DNA from 3 places in the Micromonospora sp. C41 genome. Region 1 is predicted to be linked to each of the others. Evidence: riboswitches for the same ligand, from Rfam matches in the RefSeq annotation. Region 1 holds a riboswitch; each other region holds the start of a gene.

Region 1 (5,230 bases):
TACGCGGTCACCGTGCTGGGCACGCCGCTCGTGGTGGTGCTCGGGCACGACTCCTGCGGCGCGGTCCAGGCCGCCCGGGAGGGGGTCCGGACCGGCGCCGCTCCGGCCGGGCACCTGGGAGCGGTGGTGGACGCGGTCTCGCCCAGCCTGCTGCGCGCCGCCCGGCAGGGCATCGACGACCTCGACGGCATCATCGACGTCCACATCGCGCAGACCGTGGAGACGCTGCTGGCCCGGTCCTCCGTGCTGGCCGAGCGGGTCGCGGCGGGCCGGTGCACGGTGGCGGGGATGTCGTACCGGCTCTCCGGCGGCGAGGTGCGGACAGTGGCGCAGGTCCCGGCGTCACTGCCCGCTCCCTCGTCGCCGGCGGACGCGGACGCGGCGCTGGCCGGCTGACCGGAGCGCCGGACGACGAAGGGGCCGCCCACGGGGGCGGCCCCTTCTTGCTGCGTCCAGGTCAGAGCATCGACATGTGGACGTGGTCGGTGTGGTTCGACGGCCCGCTGTACGACCTCCAGCCGGTGGCCGGGAACCAGATCTGCCGGTTCCAGATCACGTAGTAGATGCCCAGCCGGTCGGCGTTGCGGATGAGGAAGGCGGCCACGTCGTTGCCGTACTTGCGGGTGTCGTTGTTGTGCCAGGGTGAGAAGCCGCTGTTCTGCAGCGACCAGTCGCACGCCTTGCCCTTGGGGTGCTCCCACGGCCCGCCCGGCCGGTAACAGCCCACGAAGCGCGTGTAGCCGGCGCGCCGGACCTCCTTGTAGGCGTGCAGCGTCCGCGGCGTGATGCAGCCCGAGGTGGTCGGGTCGTTCTCGCTGCACGACTCGGCCTTCCAGCCGCCGTCGGCGGTGCGGCCGGGGCCGATCTTGGCGACCGGTGAGGTGGCGTCGACCAGGCCGCCGGTGAAGCCGAGGCCGCCGACGAGCTTGAGGGCGCGTTCGGCCTGCACCTTCTCGCGCTCCATCGCGTTCTTCTGCTTCTCCTGCTCGCGCACCTCGGCGTCGAGCGCGATCTTGGCCGTCTCGGCGCGGTTCTTGACCGCGTTGATGGCGGCCAGGCGCTGCGCGTTGAGGAGGTTCAGCTCGTCCAGGGCGTTGACGCGGCGGACGAACGAGTCGGGCGAGTTGCTCTCCAGCAGCATCGCCATCGCGCCCATCCGGCCGGTCCGGTAGGACTGGGCGGCGAGCTGGTTGACCTGCGGGCTGAGCGCCTCGAGTTCGGCCTGTGCCGCCTGTACCTCGGCGGCCAGCCGCCGCTGGCGGTCCTGCGACTTGGCCAGCTTCGCCTTCGCCTGGAGGAAGTTCCGGTTGGCGCTGTCGATCGCCTCGGTGATGAGCGGTGGTTCGCCGTCCTCCTCGTGCCCGGACGGCTTCGGGGCCGCCGCGGCGGGGGCCGCCGTCGCCGAGTTCGGCCCGGCCAGCACTGCCAGCGAGGCCAGCACGGCCACCAGGGGTGTCAGCCAGCGGCGCAGGGGTGGCGTCACAGTGTTCCCTTCCGTCGGCCGCCGACCGGGTTAGCTGACGGGTTCGGGACGGAAGTGGCCCCTACCGCTCGCGCGGATTCACCCCATGTACCTGGTTCCCCGGCTCGCCCGCAGGCGATTGGGCGGCGGCACCGCTGGCGCCGGTGCGCGCCTTCGGCGGTGACCGGCAGCGAGGTTACCCGACAGCACTCCTGCGGATCTACGTCCGGAAGCCGACCAATAGCGAGATTTCGCCGTGGCGCACCGTGACCAGCGTCGCGTTTGAAATCGATGGTCACCGTGCGGAGTGTCACCATGTCGCCTCCGTACTTTTTCCGCCGCCGAGCGCCTCCAGCGCGTCGTCGCGTCCGGTCGGCGGACGGGGCGGCGGGGGCACGGGCGACGCCGGCTCCGGACCGGGCGCGCGCCGTCCGGCGGTGGTCACGATCGCGGCCAGTGCGGTCGTCAGCGGTACGGCGGCGATCAGGCCGAGCGTGGCCACCGCGCTGCGGACGATCTCCTGGGCGAGGAACTCGCTGGTGAGGATCTGGCTCACCGGGCGGGAGTCGGCGACCAGCAGGAGCAGCAGTGGCAGCGACGCGCCCGCGTACGCCAGCACGATGGTGTTGACGGTGGACGCGATGTGGGCCCGGCCGACGCGGGTCGCCGCCCGGTAGAGCTGCCGCCGGGACAGCCCCGGGTTGGCGTGCGCGAGTTCGGTGACGGTGGCCGCCTGGGTGACGGTGACGTCGTCCAGCACGCCCAGCGAGCCGATGATGATGCCCGCCAGCAGCAGCCCGTGCAGGTCCACGTCGCCCTGGAACATGGACAGCGTGGTGGCGTCCTCGCTGCCGAAGCCGGTCAGATGGGTGGCGGACGTGGCGAGCAGGCCGAGCACGCCGGTGATCACCAGGCTGCCGAGCGTGCCGAGCACCGCCACCGACGTCTGCGCGGTGATCCCGTGCGTCAGATAGAGCACCACGAACATGATCAACGCGGCGCCCACGATCGCCACCAGCAGCGGCGGCTGGCCGCCACCGATGCCGGGCAGCACGAAGCCGAGCAGGATGGCGAAGCTGGCCGCCAAGCCGCCGAGCGCGGCGAGCCCGCGCCAGCGGCCGAACGCCACGATCGCGGCGGCGAAGAGCACAAGCAGCCAGATCAGCGGTGTGCCGCGCTGGTGCTCGGCGATGTTGTAGGACTTCATCGAAGGGTCGGCCGGGTCGATCAGCTCGACCAGGACGATCTTGTCGCCGACCTCGACCCGGGGCGCGCCCGGTCCGGCCGGGAGCGGCGTCTCGACCTGCCGTCCCGCGTCCGGGCCCTGCTCGGCGGCGACGGTCGCGGTGCCGCAGGGGCCGCCCGCGCCCTCCGGGGCCTCCGGCGTCGGCGGGCAGGGTTCGGTGACCACCCGGGTCACGGTGCCGTGGTAGCGGGGGACGTCCGCGCCGCCGACCGGCTCCCGGTCCTGCCGGGGCCAGAGCACCAGCGCGGCGATCACGGTGAGCGCGAACAGCGGCACCACCACGGCGACGAGCAGCCGCCGTACGCCCGGTGGCGTGGGCGGTGCGGGGCGGGTGTGGTCGGCACCCAAGGCGTCTCTCCCAACGGTCGCGGCGACGCCTGGTCCGCCGGACCGGTCTGGTCACCGGGCCGGCGCGGACGTGTCGACCACGTCCGGGTCGTCGCCCCGACATGGTAGGCAGCCCGGCTGGGTGCTCCCGGACACCGTGACCGGTGACGCGCGCCCCGCGCGGGTCAGGCCAGTCCGGCCCGGCGTCGCCGGTACTCGTCCTCGTCGATCTCGCCGCGGGCGTACCGCTCGTCGAGGATGCGCCGGGCCGCCGTCGGCCCGGACCGCTGCGGGCCGGTCCACCGTACGGCCAGCCAGAGGAGCCCTGCCAGCACCGCCAGCACCGCCAGGGACCAGATCCACATCCAGCCCATCATCGGGCTCTGCCACATCATCGGGCCGCCCTCCGTCCGTCACCGCGGGTCCGCCGGGGCCGGCCTGCCCGCCACTTCGACGGTACGGCCGCACGGGCGCGTCGGCGCGGGTCGATGTGCCCTGCTCGGAGGGGCGGAGGTCCCGTTCAGCCGCGCTTCATCAGGCGGCCGACGGCGGCCATCATCTCGGTCGCCATCTCGTCGGCCCGGCCCTCGGCGGCGCCCTCGTGCATGCAGTGCCGCGCGTGCCCGTCGAGCAGGCCGAGGCCGACCTTGTCCAGCGCCGCCTGGATGGCCGAGATCTGGGTCAGCACGTCGATGCAGTAACGGTCGTCCTCGACCATCTTCTCGATGCCACGGACCTGACCCTCGATCCGGCGGAGCCGGGCGAGGAGCTGGTCCTTGCTGGCGGTGTAGCCCCGGGTCGGGCTGGACGGAGCGGTCATGAGAACGAGGATAGCGTACCCCTCGGGGGTATGCTAACGTTCCGGCTGTACCCCCAGGGGGTATGAGATCGGAGGGCGACATGGAGAGCACCTACCAGGTGAGCGGTATGACCTGCGGCCACTGCGTCAACTCGGTGAGCACCGAGCTGAGCGCGCTTCCGGGCGTCACCGGCGTCCAGGTCGACCTGGCCACCGGCCGGGTCACCGTCACCAGTCAGAACCCGCTGGACACGGACACCGTCCGCGCGGCGGTCGACGAGGCCGGCTACGACCTCGTCGGTGCGTGACGGGTCCACGGGACCCGCAGAACCGAGGAGAAACCATGAACACGGCGACGAAGCTCAGCGGCTTCGCGCTCGGCCTCGTGGCGGTCTTCGGCGCGGCGTACGGGATCGGCAACCTGGCCGATCCCGTCGCCCCGGCCGCCGAGACCCGCCACGACGACAGCGGCAGCGACCACGGGACCGGCGACACCGGTCACGGTGACGAGAACGGCGCCGACGCGCACCTGCCCGGCGGGCTGCTCGTCTCCGAAGGCGGCTACACGCTCCAGCCCGCCACCGCGCCGGCCGGGCAGTTCGCCTTCCGGATCACCGGCCCGGACGGCACGCCGGTCACCCGCTTCGAGGTGGCCCACGACAAGCGCATGCACCTGATCGTCGCGCGCCGGGACCTGTCCGGCTTCCGGCACGTCCACCCGGAGATGGCCGGCGACGGCACCTGGCGGGTCGCCTCCCCGCTCGACGGCCCCGGGGTGTGGCGGGCGTTCGCCGACTTCACGCCCGAAGGCGGCGAGCCGTTGACCCTCGGCCTGGACGTCACGGTCCCCGGCGAGCTGGCCGCCCGGCCGCTGCCGGCGCCGGTGACCAGCACCACCGTCGACGGCTACACAGTCACGCTGACCGGCACGCCGGAGCCGGGCCGGACCAGCCGGCTCACGCTCTCCGTCAGCCGCGACGGGAGACCGGTCACCGACCTTCAGCCCTACCTCGGCGCGTACGGGCACCTGGTGGCGCTGCGGCAGGGCGACCTGGCGTACCTGCACGTGCACCCGGAGGGCACACCCGGCGACGGGCGCACCCCCGCCGGTCCGGCGATCACGTTCGCCGCCGAGGTGCCCTCGGCCGGGGCGTACCGTCTCTACCTGGACTTCCGGCACGGCGACGCGGTGCACACCGCCGAATTCACCGTCCTGGCCGGCGACCCGACCGCGCCGGTATCCACCACCGCACCGACCCCGGACGCCGGACACGGCACGCCGGGGCACGGGCACAGTTGAGCGCCGGAGGTGCCGCGATGACTGCCACGGGAAAGACGCTGCCCACCGCGCCGAACCTGATCGAACTGGCGATCGGCGGGATGACCTGCGCGTCCT
Region 2 (5,230 bases), on a different contig from region 1:
CCGGTGCCGCGCCGGGACGAGGTGGCCGGCTGGCTGGGCGCGCTCGGCGCGGGCCGGCTCCAGGTGGTGACCAGCCTCCAGGCCAAGGGCATGGAGTACGACGGCGTGGTGCTGGTGGCGCCGAGCGAGATCCGGGCCGATCCGGGCTCGGGGGTGCGCACGCTCTACGTGGCGCTGTCCCGGGCGACCCAGCGCCTCACCACGCTCGACCCGGTGGGGTGAGGGGCCACGCCCGCGCCACCCACAGTTCACTTGCATACATAGCGATGTGAGCATACATTGGGCCCGGCCGGTACGCGGCAGGGAGGGTGTTGGCGTGGGCGCAGGTCATGACCACAGCAGCGCGGTGGCCAACGCGGCACACCGCCACGCAGGCCGGCTCTGGGCCGCGTTCGCGCTGCTCGCCGTCCTGATGGTGGTCGAGGCGGTGGCCGCCTTCACCACCGGCTCGCTCGCCCTGCTCTCCGACGCCGGGCACATGTTCACCGACGTGCTCGGCATCGGCATGGCCCTCGCGGCGATCACCGCCACCCGGCGCGCCGGCACCGACCCGCAGCGCACGTTCGGCCTCTACCGGCTGGAGGTGCTCGCCGCCCTCGCCAACGCCGTGCTGCTCGGCGCCGTCGCGGTCTACGTCCTGATCGAGGCGGTACGCCGCTTCGGCGAGCCGCCGGAGGTGCTGGCCGGCCCGATGCTCGTGGTGGCGGTGCTCGGCCTGCTCGCCAACATCGTCGCCTTCGCGCTGCTGCGCGCCGGGGCGAAGGAGAGCATCAACCTGCGCGGCGCGTACCTGGAGGTGCTCGGCGACCTGCTCGGCTCGCTCGGCGTGATCGCCGCGGCGCTGGTCATCGCGGTGACCGACTGGTGGTGGGCGGACCCACTGGTCGCCGTCGGGATCGGCCTGTTCATCCTGCCGCGCACCTGGCGGCTCGGCCGGGCCGCGGTGCGCATCCTGGTGCAGGCGGCGCCGGAGCACCTCCAGGTGACCGCCGTGCACGACCGGCTGGCCGCGGTCCCCGGCGTGGCCGAGGTGCACGACCTGCACGTCTGGACGCTCACCTCGGGCATGGAGGTGGCCTCGGCGCACCTGACCACCGACCCGGGCGTGGACCCGGCCGGGGTGCTGGCCGCCGCGCGGACGGCGCTGCACGAGGACTTCTCCATCGATCACGCCACGTTGCAGGTCGAACCCGGAGCGTCAGCCGGAGTGTGCGGAAAGACCGAGTGGTGATTAGGGCAGACTTAAATCACCGTGACTGCTGTACACTTATGTCGGTTTTGCCCCACCATGCGGCACTGCGCAACGGAGCCACGCCCGGGCCGCGCCGGTAGGCTCGGTCGCGGCCGCAGCCACCGGCGTCACCGGCGCAGGTGGGGTGGCCGTCGCCTAATCGCCCGAAGGGGCGAGCCGGGGAACCACGTACGTGGGGTGCATCCGCGTCAGCGGTAGGGATCTTCCGTCCCGAACCCGTCAGCTAACCCGGTCGGCGGTTGACGGAAGGACATGTGAATGCCCCCAGTGGCACCTGTACGACGGACGGCCGCCCGGTTGGCGGCCCTGCTCGTCGCGACGCTGACTGTCGGCGTCGCGACCGTTCCGGCCTCCCCCGCCTCGGCGGCGCCCCGGACCGCCCTGCTCGCCGCCGCGCCCGGCGACGACGAGGGCGGCACGCCCGAGCTGCGCGCCCAACTCGACGCGGCCAGCAAGGGCTGGCTGGAGGCGAAGGCCGCGCTGAACCGGTCGGTGAACCGCCAGAAGCAGCTCAACGACCAGCTCGCGAAGGTCGGCGCCGAGCTGGCCGTACGTGACGCCAAGGTCGGTGAGATCGCCGGGGTGGCGTACCGCGCCGGGCGGCTCGGCACCGCCGCCGCGCTGCTCGACAGCAGCAGCCCGGCGGGCTTCATGGACCGGGCCGCCACGCTGGAACAGGTCGCCGCGCACGAGGACCGCACGGTGCGCGAGCTGATCACCACCCGGGACGAGGCCACCCGCACCCGGGCCGCGCTCGACACCGAGATCCGCGAGCAGCGCAAGCAGGTCGAGGTGATGGGCAAGCGCAAGGAGCAGGCCGAGCGCGCGCTCGAAGTGGCGAACGAACGTTCCGCCCGCAACAACAGCAGCGGCGGCGGCAGCGTCCAGGGCACCTCAAGCAAGAACGCGAAGCCCGCGCCACGCAACTCGGACGGCTCGTGGCCGTCGGAGTCGTGCAGCGTCAACGACCCGACCCCGGCCAACGGCTGCATCACCCCGCGGACGCTGCACGCGCTGCAGCAGGCCAAGGCGGCCGGTTTCACCAGGTACGTCTCGTGCCACCGGCCCAGCGGCTCGGGCGAGCACCCGAAGGGGCGGGCCTGCGACTTCGCCGCCCAGAAGAACGGCTTCGGCGGCGTGGCCAGCGGCGGTGACCGGACGTACGGCAACAACCTGGCCGCGTACTTCGTGCGCAACGCCGACCCGCTCGCCGTGCTCTACGTGATCTGGTTCAAGCAGATCTGGCTGCCCAGCAGCGGGTGGAAGTCGTACAGCGGCGGCAACGGCGACCCGTCCAGCGACCACACCAACCACGTGCACCTGTCGGTGTACTAGCGCGCTCCCGGGGGGCCGGCCGGATCGGGCCGGCCCTCCAGCGTCGCGCCGAGACGGGCCGCCAGGCTCAGGTGAGCCGCCCGGGCCTGGCGGAACGCGTACCCGAACAGCGGCGCCGGCGCGGTGAGCGTGATCTCCACGTCGATGCGCACGGTGCCGTCGGGCTCGTCGCGCAGCCGGGTGTGGTTGCGCACCGTCGTCGCCGGCTGCTGCCGGGCGACAGTGACCACCTCGTCCTCGCTCGCGACCAGCACGTCCGCCTGGTACGTGACCGGGAAGTGCAGCGGGCCCAGTTGCAGCCGGTCGGTGATCGCGTAGCTGGCCAGCGCGCCCGGCCGGGCCGGCAGCTGCCGGACCCGGACGATCAGCGGATGCAGCTCGCCCTGGCGACTCAGGTCACCCAGCAGTGCCACCGCGTCGGCCCGGCTGCACCGGGCCTGCACGGTGTAGCTGAAGCTGTCGCTGCTCTGCAAGCGGGCCCCCTCGCCGTCGTACGTCGCGACGATCGTCCCGTACCGACGCCGGGCTGGCAACGGGTAGAAGGTCCCCTGGCCGCAGGGGGTGCGAACGGCGCTCAGGCGCCGGGCAGCACCTCGGGGGTGTCGTCGGCGAACCACGGCTCGGGAGCGCCGAAGAGGCCGAGCAGGCCGGTCACCCAGAGCTGCCGGTGCACGAACCGGCTCGGCTCGGTGACCACGAGCTTGACGCCGCTGACCTCGCAGGTCTGGAAGCCGGCCACCATGGCGCTGATGCCGACCGAGTCGATGAACGTGACGAGCCGCATGTTCAGCTCGATGCGCGAGGGACGGCCCTTCGCGAGCACCTCGGCGATCGCTTCCCGCACCTCGTACGCGGTGTCGACGTCGATCTCCCCACGGGGCGCGATCTGGACGACACCACCCGGCCGCACCGACTTCACGATCGACAGGCTCACGCGAGCACCTCCACTCGCCCTTGACGGGCGCCTCATCAGTACGCGGGCCGCGACCGAGAGTATTCCTCCAACGGCCCGGTCGCCACCCCCCGGGATGAGCAATTCGCGAACTGGGCACACCTGGGCGCTCCCAATCCGGACCTCCGGGTTCCAGTTTCCCCTTCGACGCGGGCCGCGGCCAGCCGTACGGCCGGTCGGACCCGTCGATCCGCCGACCAGGGTAGCGGGCGCGCGCACGTCCCGTCGGCACCGGTCCCGGCGCGTTCGGGTGGTTCGTCCCGTTCGCTGCTCACGAGCCGGGCACCACCGCGAGGGTTTGCCGCGTGCGCCGGTGGGGCACTGCCCCGAGACAGTGAACGCGCCGGATGGACACCGGAGTCCGAAGTGGCCGCCGGCCTTCGGCACCCGAGGAGGTAGAACGATGTTCGGATCCAACCTGCTGGACCGCCGGGGCAAGGCCGAGCGGGTCGCCGACCAGGCGTGGCAGCACCTGCTCTCCGCGGCCGGCTCCGCCGGTGACAGCGTGCGCGACGCCACCCGCAGCGCCCGCCGCAACTCCTCCGGCTTCGCCGACGACGCCACCGACCTGGTCGGCTCCGCCGCCGAGGAGGCGCGCCGGCGGGCCACGCTCGCCTTCGACGCGCTGGCCGGACGCCGGCCCGCCCTGCCCTGGACGCTGCTGATCGCGGCGGCGCTCGCGGGCGCGGCGATCGGCTGGGCCGCCGGCACCGCCGCGCGCGCCGCGGGCAGCCGCGACCGCGCCGCGGACGAGATCGAGTTCGTGGACGTGGACCGCCCGAACTCCCCGGCCGGCCTGGACGGCTGAACCCCACCCGACCGGCACGGTGGCCGCTCCCGGCACTCCCGGGGGCGGCCACCGTGCCGCGTGGTGCTCTCCCCCACCCGGACCGGGTGAGGGCCGGTCACCCGGGACACGCGCAGGATCGCGGGTGCGGGACCGCGTGCCCGCGCCGCCATCGACGGAGGGAGAGCCGGATGGCCACCGACACGATCACGCGCACCGACCGGGACATCCAGTCCGCGGTGCTCGACGAACTGACCTGGGAGCCCCGGGTCGGCCCGGACGAGATCGGCGTAACCGTCACCGAGGGCGTGGTGACGCTGACCGGCCGGGTGGACAGCTACGCCAAGAAGTGGGCTGCCGAGCGGGCCGCGCACCGGGCCGCCCGGGTCCGCGCGGTCGCCAACGACCTCGCCGTCCAGATCGCCACCGCGGCCGGCCGGGAGGACCCGGAGATCGCCGTCGCGGCCGTACGGGCGCTGGAATGGGACGCGTTCGTGCCGGTCGAGACGCTGCAGGTGACGGTCTCCGACGGCTGGGTCACGCTGCACGGCGACGTCGAGTGGGAGTACCAGCGGCGGGCCGCCGAACGGTCGGTCGCCCGGCTCACCGGCGTACGCGGGGTGAGCAACGGGATCGCCGTGCGCCCGGCGGTCCGCGCCGACGGCCACGACCTGGCCGAACGGATCGTGGACGCGCTCGCGCGCAACGCCGCCACCGAGGCCGAGAGCGTCGACGTCCGGGTGCACGGCGACACCGTCGTGCTGGGCGGGCAGGTCCACTCGCCCGGCGAGCGCGCGGAGATCGAGCGGGTGGTGTGGAACGCCCCCGGCATCCGGGAGGTGCACAACCACCTGGTCGTGCGCTGAGCCGAACCACCCCGCCCGGGTGAGCCCGCCTCACCCGG
Region 3 (5,230 bases), on a different contig from region 1:
CCGGTGACCGGCCGTCACCCTGCCTCGCACCACCGCGCCGCCCGTCCCCACCGGGCTCGTGCGGCGCGCCTGTAGAACAGGAGCAAACCTCCGTGAAACTCTCACCTCGCCTCGCCGCGCTCACCGGCGCGGCGGCGGCCGGCGTCATCGCCGCCGGCACCGCCGCGGCCGTGCAGGCCGCGCCACCCGGGCCCGCCGCCCCCAACCCGGCCCAGGCCCGAGCGGCCGCCGCCGACTCGACCCGCGCGCTGGTCGCGAACCGCCCCGCCTACCTCCAGGCCGGTTCCGACGACGCGTTCGTCCAGAAGCCGGTCATCTCCTCCGAGGGCACCCAGTACGTGCCGTACGAGCGCACCTACAAGGGCCTGCCCGTGGTCGGCGGCGACTTCGTGCTGGCCACCGACTCCGCCGGCAACCTCAAGTACGCCTCGGTCGCCCAGCAGCGGCCGATCGGCGCCCTCGCCACCACGCCCGCGCTGACCCAGGCCGCCGCCGCGGCCACGGCGCGCGCCCAGCTCAAGACCGTCAGCGCCGTCGAGGGCACCACGCTCGTCGTCTACACGCTCGGCGCCGCACCGGCGCTGGCCTGGGAGACCACGGTACGTGGCACCAGCGCGGACGGCCCGAGCCGGCTCACCGTCGACGTCGACGCCCGTACCGGCGCGGTCCTGCGCAAGCAGGAGCACGTGGTACGCGGCACCGGCACCGGCGCCTGGAACGGGCCCAGCCCGCTCACGCTCAACACCACCCAGTCGGGCTCCACGTACACCATGAAGGACCCGACCGTCACGAACCTGAGCTGCCAGGACGCGGCGAACAACACCACGTTCAGCGGCTCCGACGACGTGTGGGGCAACGGCACCGCCACGAACAAGGAGACCGGCTGCGTGGACGCGCTGTTCTCCGCGCAGACCGAGCACAAGATGCTCGCCCAGTGGCTGGGCCGCAACGGCGCCAACGGCAACGGCGGCTACTGGCCGATCCGGGTGGGCCTCAACGACCAGAACGCCTACTACGACGGCAGCCAGGTGCAGATCGGCAAGAACACCGCCGGTCAGTGGATCGGCTCGCTGGACGTGGTGGCGCACGAGATCGGCCACGGCATCGACGACAACACCCCCGGCGGCATCTCCGGCGGCGGCACGCAGGAGTTCGTGGCGGACACGTTCGGCGCGGCCACCGAGTGGTTCGCCAACGAGCCGTCCAGCTACGACGCGCCGGACTTCCTGGTCGGCGAGAAGATCAACCTGGTCGGCTCCGGCCCGATCCGCAACATGTACAACCCGTCGGCGCTCGGCGACCCGAACTGCTACTCCAGCAGCATCCCGTCGACCGAGGTGCACGCCGCGGCCGGGCCCGGCAACCACTGGTTCTACCTGCTGGCCAACGGCAGCAGCCCGACCAACGGGCAGCCGTCCAGCTCGACCTGCAACAGCAGCAGCGTGAGCGGACTGGGCATCCAGAAGGCCATCAAGATCATGTACAACGCCATGCTGCTGAAGACGTCGTCCTCGTCCTACCTGAAGTACCGCGTCTGGACGTTGCAGGCGGCGAAGAACCTCTACCCGAGCAGCTGCACCGAGTTCAACGCGGTCAAGGCGGCCTGGGCGGCGGTCAGCGTGCCGGCCCAGTCGGGTGAGCCGACCTGCGCCGGCGGCACCCCGACGCCCACGCCGACCGCCACCACCACCCCGCCGTCGGGCGGCTGCTCCGGCAACAAGCTCGCCAACCCCGGCTTCGAGTCGGGCAACGTGAGCTGGACCGCCTCGTCCGGCGTCATCACCACCGACAGCGGCCAGGCCGCCCACGGCGGCTCGTACAAGGCGTGGCTGGACGGGTACGGCTCGTCGCACACCGACACGCTCAGTCAGTCGGTGACGATCCCGGCCGGATGCCGCGCGACGTTCAGCTTCTGGCTGCACATCGACAGCGCGGAGACGACCACCGGCACCGCGTACGACAAGCTCACCGTCAAGGCCGGCAGCACCACGCTGGCCACCTACTCCAACCTGAACAAGGCCACCGGCTACGTGCAGCGGTCCTTCGACATCTCGTCGCTCGCAGGCACCACGGCGACCATCTCGTTCAGCGGCGTGGAGGACAGCTCACTGCAGACGTCCTTCGTCGTCGACGACACCGCGGTCACCCTGAGCTGACCGTGGCGTAGCGCGGCCGGTCGTCGTCCTCCCGGCGGCCGGCCGCATCGTCGTGCCGGGCGGTGCCGCGTCGCGCGTGGCCGCCGCCACGTGCCGGGGCGGCGCCGCGTCGTGCCGGGCCGTGTGCGGTCGGGTCAGGCCGGACGCCCGGCCTGGGACGCCGTGCCGCGGTCGCGGTGGATCCGCGCGGCCGCCTCGTGCATCGCGCGACCGAACAGCTCGGCCTGGTCACCCATGCTGCCGAGCCGGGCGGCGAGCGCGTCGGCGTCGGCCCGCGCCGACGCGCTGACCCGGGCGTCCAGCTCGGACAGCGCGGCGTTGGCGGCGGCGGTGACATGTCCGCACAGGACGTCGAGGGGCTCGCCGGCCAAGTCCGGGTCGATCGTCACGGAATCCAGCCGGCCACCCTGAACGGCGACCGCGCGGACCCGGCCGTCGGCTGCGGTGCCCTCGGCGCGCAGCAGGTCGCCCGGCTCGCCGTCGGCGTGCTCCGAGGCCCGGGAGCGCATCGCGGTGAGCGCCTGCTGCGTGCGGGTCAGCAGTTCGTCGATGCTCGCGGCCGCCGAGAACGGATCGTTGGTCATTTCCGCGCTTTCTTCACGTCTGAGCCGATCATCGTGACCCTAGCAACCGGCTCCGACGAATCGCGGTCAGCGGCCGTCACGGGTGGCGTCCGGCGCCGCGAGCAGGCCGGACACCGGCGGCGCGGCGTGTCGCGGGCGGCCGGACGCCCCGCCCCGGCGACCCGGCCGGGCGTCCGGACCAGATCAGCGCAGACGCAGCCGCTGACCGGGGAAGATCAGGCCGGGGTCGTCGCCGACCACTGCCCGGTTGCGCTCGTGCAGGGCACGCCAGCCACCGTCGACGCGCTGCGCCACGGCGATCTCCGACAGCGTGTCCCCGCGCCGGACCACGTACGTCCCGGCCGACGGCTGCGGCGCCGCAGTCGTCGCGGCCCGCTCCGGCGCGGCCTTACGCGTGGCGGCCCGCTTCGGGGCGAACTTCTTCGAGGTGGCCTTCTTCGGGGCCGCCCGCTCGGACCGGGTCGCCGCGGCGTTCGCCGAGCCGCCCTTCTTGCCGCAGACCGGCCACGCGCCGATGCCCTGGCCGCGCAACACCTTCTCCGCGACGGCGATCTGCTCGGACCGGCTGGCCAGGTCGGCGCGGGCGGCGTACTTCTGGCCGCCGTAGCCGTTCCAGGTGGCGCGGGAGAACTGGAGCCCGCCGTAGTAGCCGTTGCCGGTGTTGATCTTCCAGTTGCCGCCGGACTCGCAGCGCGCGACCGCGTCCCAGTTGACGCCCGCGCTGGCCGGTGCGGCCGGGCCGAACAGGCTCGCGGCGCCGACGGCGGCGCCGGCCAGGACCGCTCCGAGAGCGGTACGGCGGCTTCGGGCCGAGTATGCAGTTGCCATGTGGATTCCTCCACGCCGACGAGGTGAGCTGTCGGGTTCGGGCCGAGGAGCCCGGCCGCCGGTGGCGGCTTCACCCCGAGGTGACGATGCACCGTGGAACGTGTGGTTCCCCCGCTCCCGCACGAGGTTCGGTTACCGGGGCCGGCGGCGGGATTTGGCGTTTCCGGCCCGCGGTGCCCGCGAATGCGAACGAAACCGACGCTAAGGACGGTTTGCGACGATCGTCCACTTCTTGTGATGGTGTTCACCCGGCCGGGCTACCACCTGTGGAGCTACCGTGGCAGGGCCGAGCAAGATCACGGGAGGGGCGGGACGGATGACCGATCACGGACACGAGCTCACCTTCGGCGGCTTCATCACGCCCGCCGCCGGGCAGCCCGACCAGGTGGTGGCGCTGGCCACGCTCTGCGAACAGGTCGGGCTGGACCTGGTCACGTTCCAGGACCACCCGTACCAGCCGGGGTTCCTGGACACCTGGACGCTGATGTCCTACGTGGCCGCCGTCACCGAGCGCATCCGCCTGGCCGGCAACGTGCTCAACCTGCCGCTGCGCCAGCCGGTGGTGCTGGCCCGCAGCGTGGCCAGCCTGGACCTGCTCACCGGCGGCCGGGTCGAGATGGGACTCGGCGCGGGTGCGTTCTGGGACGCGATCGAGGCGACGGGCGGGCGGCGCCTGTCCCCCGGCGCGGCGGTCGAGGCCCTGGACGAGGCGATCCGGGTGATCCGCGAGGTCTGGGACACCGACCGCCGCGGCATGATCCGCGTCGACGGCGAGCACTACCGGGTGGTCGGCGCCAAGCGCGGTCCGGCGCCCGCGCATCGGGTGGGCATCTGGGTCGGCGCGTACAAGCCGCGCATGCTGCGCCTGGTCGGCCGCGCCGCGGACGGCTGGCTGCCCTCCCTGTCCTACCTGCCCAAGGGCCCCGACGAGCTGCCCGCCCTGAACGCGCTCGTGGACGAGGGCGCGCAGGCCGCCGGGCGCGACCCGGCCGAGATCCGCCGCATGCTCAACGTGACCGGCACGTTCGCGCGCTCGTCGGCCGGCTTCCTGGCCGGGCCGCCGGAGCAGTGGGTGGAGGAGCTGGCCAGGCTCACGCTGGAGCACGGCATCACCACGTTCATCCTCGGCAGCGACGAGCCGCGCGCGATCCAGATCTTCGCCCAGGAGGTCGCGCCGGCGGTCCGCGAACTCGTCGCCGCCGAGCGCACCGCGCCCGGCAGCGGGGCCCGCGCGGTCGCCGACGACACAGCCGCCACCGGCGGCGCGGCCACGCTGGCGGTCACCCCCACCCCCGACCCGGGGGTACGTCTGAGCGCGCGCCGCCCCTGGGACGAGTCGACCCGGCCGACCGCCCCGCCGCCTCCGGCCGGCCAGGTCTACCCACCCCGGGGGCAGGCCGCCGGGCAGCACCTGGTGGACGTGCACGACCACCTGCGCCAGGAGCTGGCCCAGGTGCGCGACCTGCTGGAACAGGTCAAGCGGGGCGCCGTCTCGCCGGGCCGGGCGCGGGCGGCGCTCAACGAGATGACCATGCGGCAGAACAACTGGACGCTCGGGGCGTACTGCGCGGCCTACTGCACCATGGTCACCCAGCACCACGGGCTGGAGGACGCCTCGATCTTCCCGCACCTGCGCCGCTCCGAGGCCGGGCTGGCGGCCGT

Evidence for each region. Region 1 has a riboswitch for cyclic di-AMP ahead of KBX43_RS08785 (hypothetical protein). Riboswitches for the same ligand answer to the same signal wherever they lie in the genome.
Region 2: linked by a shared signal. The riboswitch ahead of KBX43_RS27065 (hypothetical protein) and the one ahead of KBX43_RS08785 (hypothetical protein) in region 1 are both predicted to bind cyclic di-AMP.
Region 3: linked by a shared signal. The riboswitch ahead of KBX43_RS02210 (transglycosylase family protein) and the one ahead of KBX43_RS08785 (hypothetical protein) in region 1 are both predicted to bind cyclic di-AMP.

Annotation. Positions count from the first base shown of each region.
Region 1 covers NZ_JAGPXP010000006.1:29,306-34,535, forward strand. Annotated here, with positions in the region: gene KBX43_RS08780 (carbonic anhydrase) at 1-396, shown strand, start outside; gene KBX43_RS08785 (hypothetical protein) at 458-1,483, opposite strand; cyclic di-AMP (ydaO/yuaA leader) riboswitch at 1,487-1,618, opposite strand; gene KBX43_RS08790 (YibE/F family protein) at 1,773-3,056, opposite strand; gene KBX43_RS08795 (SHOCT domain-containing protein) at 3,221-3,430, opposite strand; gene KBX43_RS08800 (metal-sensitive transcriptional regulator) at 3,556-3,855, opposite strand; gene KBX43_RS08805 (heavy-metal-associated domain-containing protein) at 3,936-4,142, shown strand; gene KBX43_RS08810 (hypothetical protein) at 4,178-5,134, shown strand; gene KBX43_RS08815 (cation-translocating P-type ATPase) at 5,152-5,230, shown strand, end outside.
Region 2 covers NZ_JAGPXP010000035.1:46,248-51,477, forward strand. Annotated here, with positions in the region: gene KBX43_RS27055 (AAA family ATPase) at 1-222, shown strand, start outside; gene KBX43_RS27060 (cation diffusion facilitator family transporter) at 317-1,231, shown strand; cyclic di-AMP (ydaO/yuaA leader) riboswitch at 1,375-1,506, shown strand; gene KBX43_RS27065 (hypothetical protein) at 1,511-2,587, shown strand; gene KBX43_RS27070 (SRPBCC family protein) at 2,584-3,120, opposite strand; gene KBX43_RS27075 (STAS domain-containing protein) at 3,162-3,521, opposite strand; gene KBX43_RS27080 (hypothetical protein) at 3,943-4,347, shown strand; gene KBX43_RS27085 (BON domain-containing protein) at 4,518-5,192, shown strand.
Region 3 covers NZ_JAGPXP010000002.1:10,275-15,504, reverse strand. Annotated here, with positions in the region: gene KBX43_RS02220 (M4 family metallopeptidase) at 93-2,156, shown strand; gene KBX43_RS02215 (YbaB/EbfC family nucleoid-associated protein) at 2,291-2,740, opposite strand; gene KBX43_RS02210 (transglycosylase family protein) at 2,924-3,568, opposite strand; cyclic di-AMP (ydaO/yuaA leader) riboswitch at 3,567-3,712, opposite strand; gene KBX43_RS02205 (LLM class flavin-dependent oxidoreductase) at 3,885-5,230, shown strand, end outside.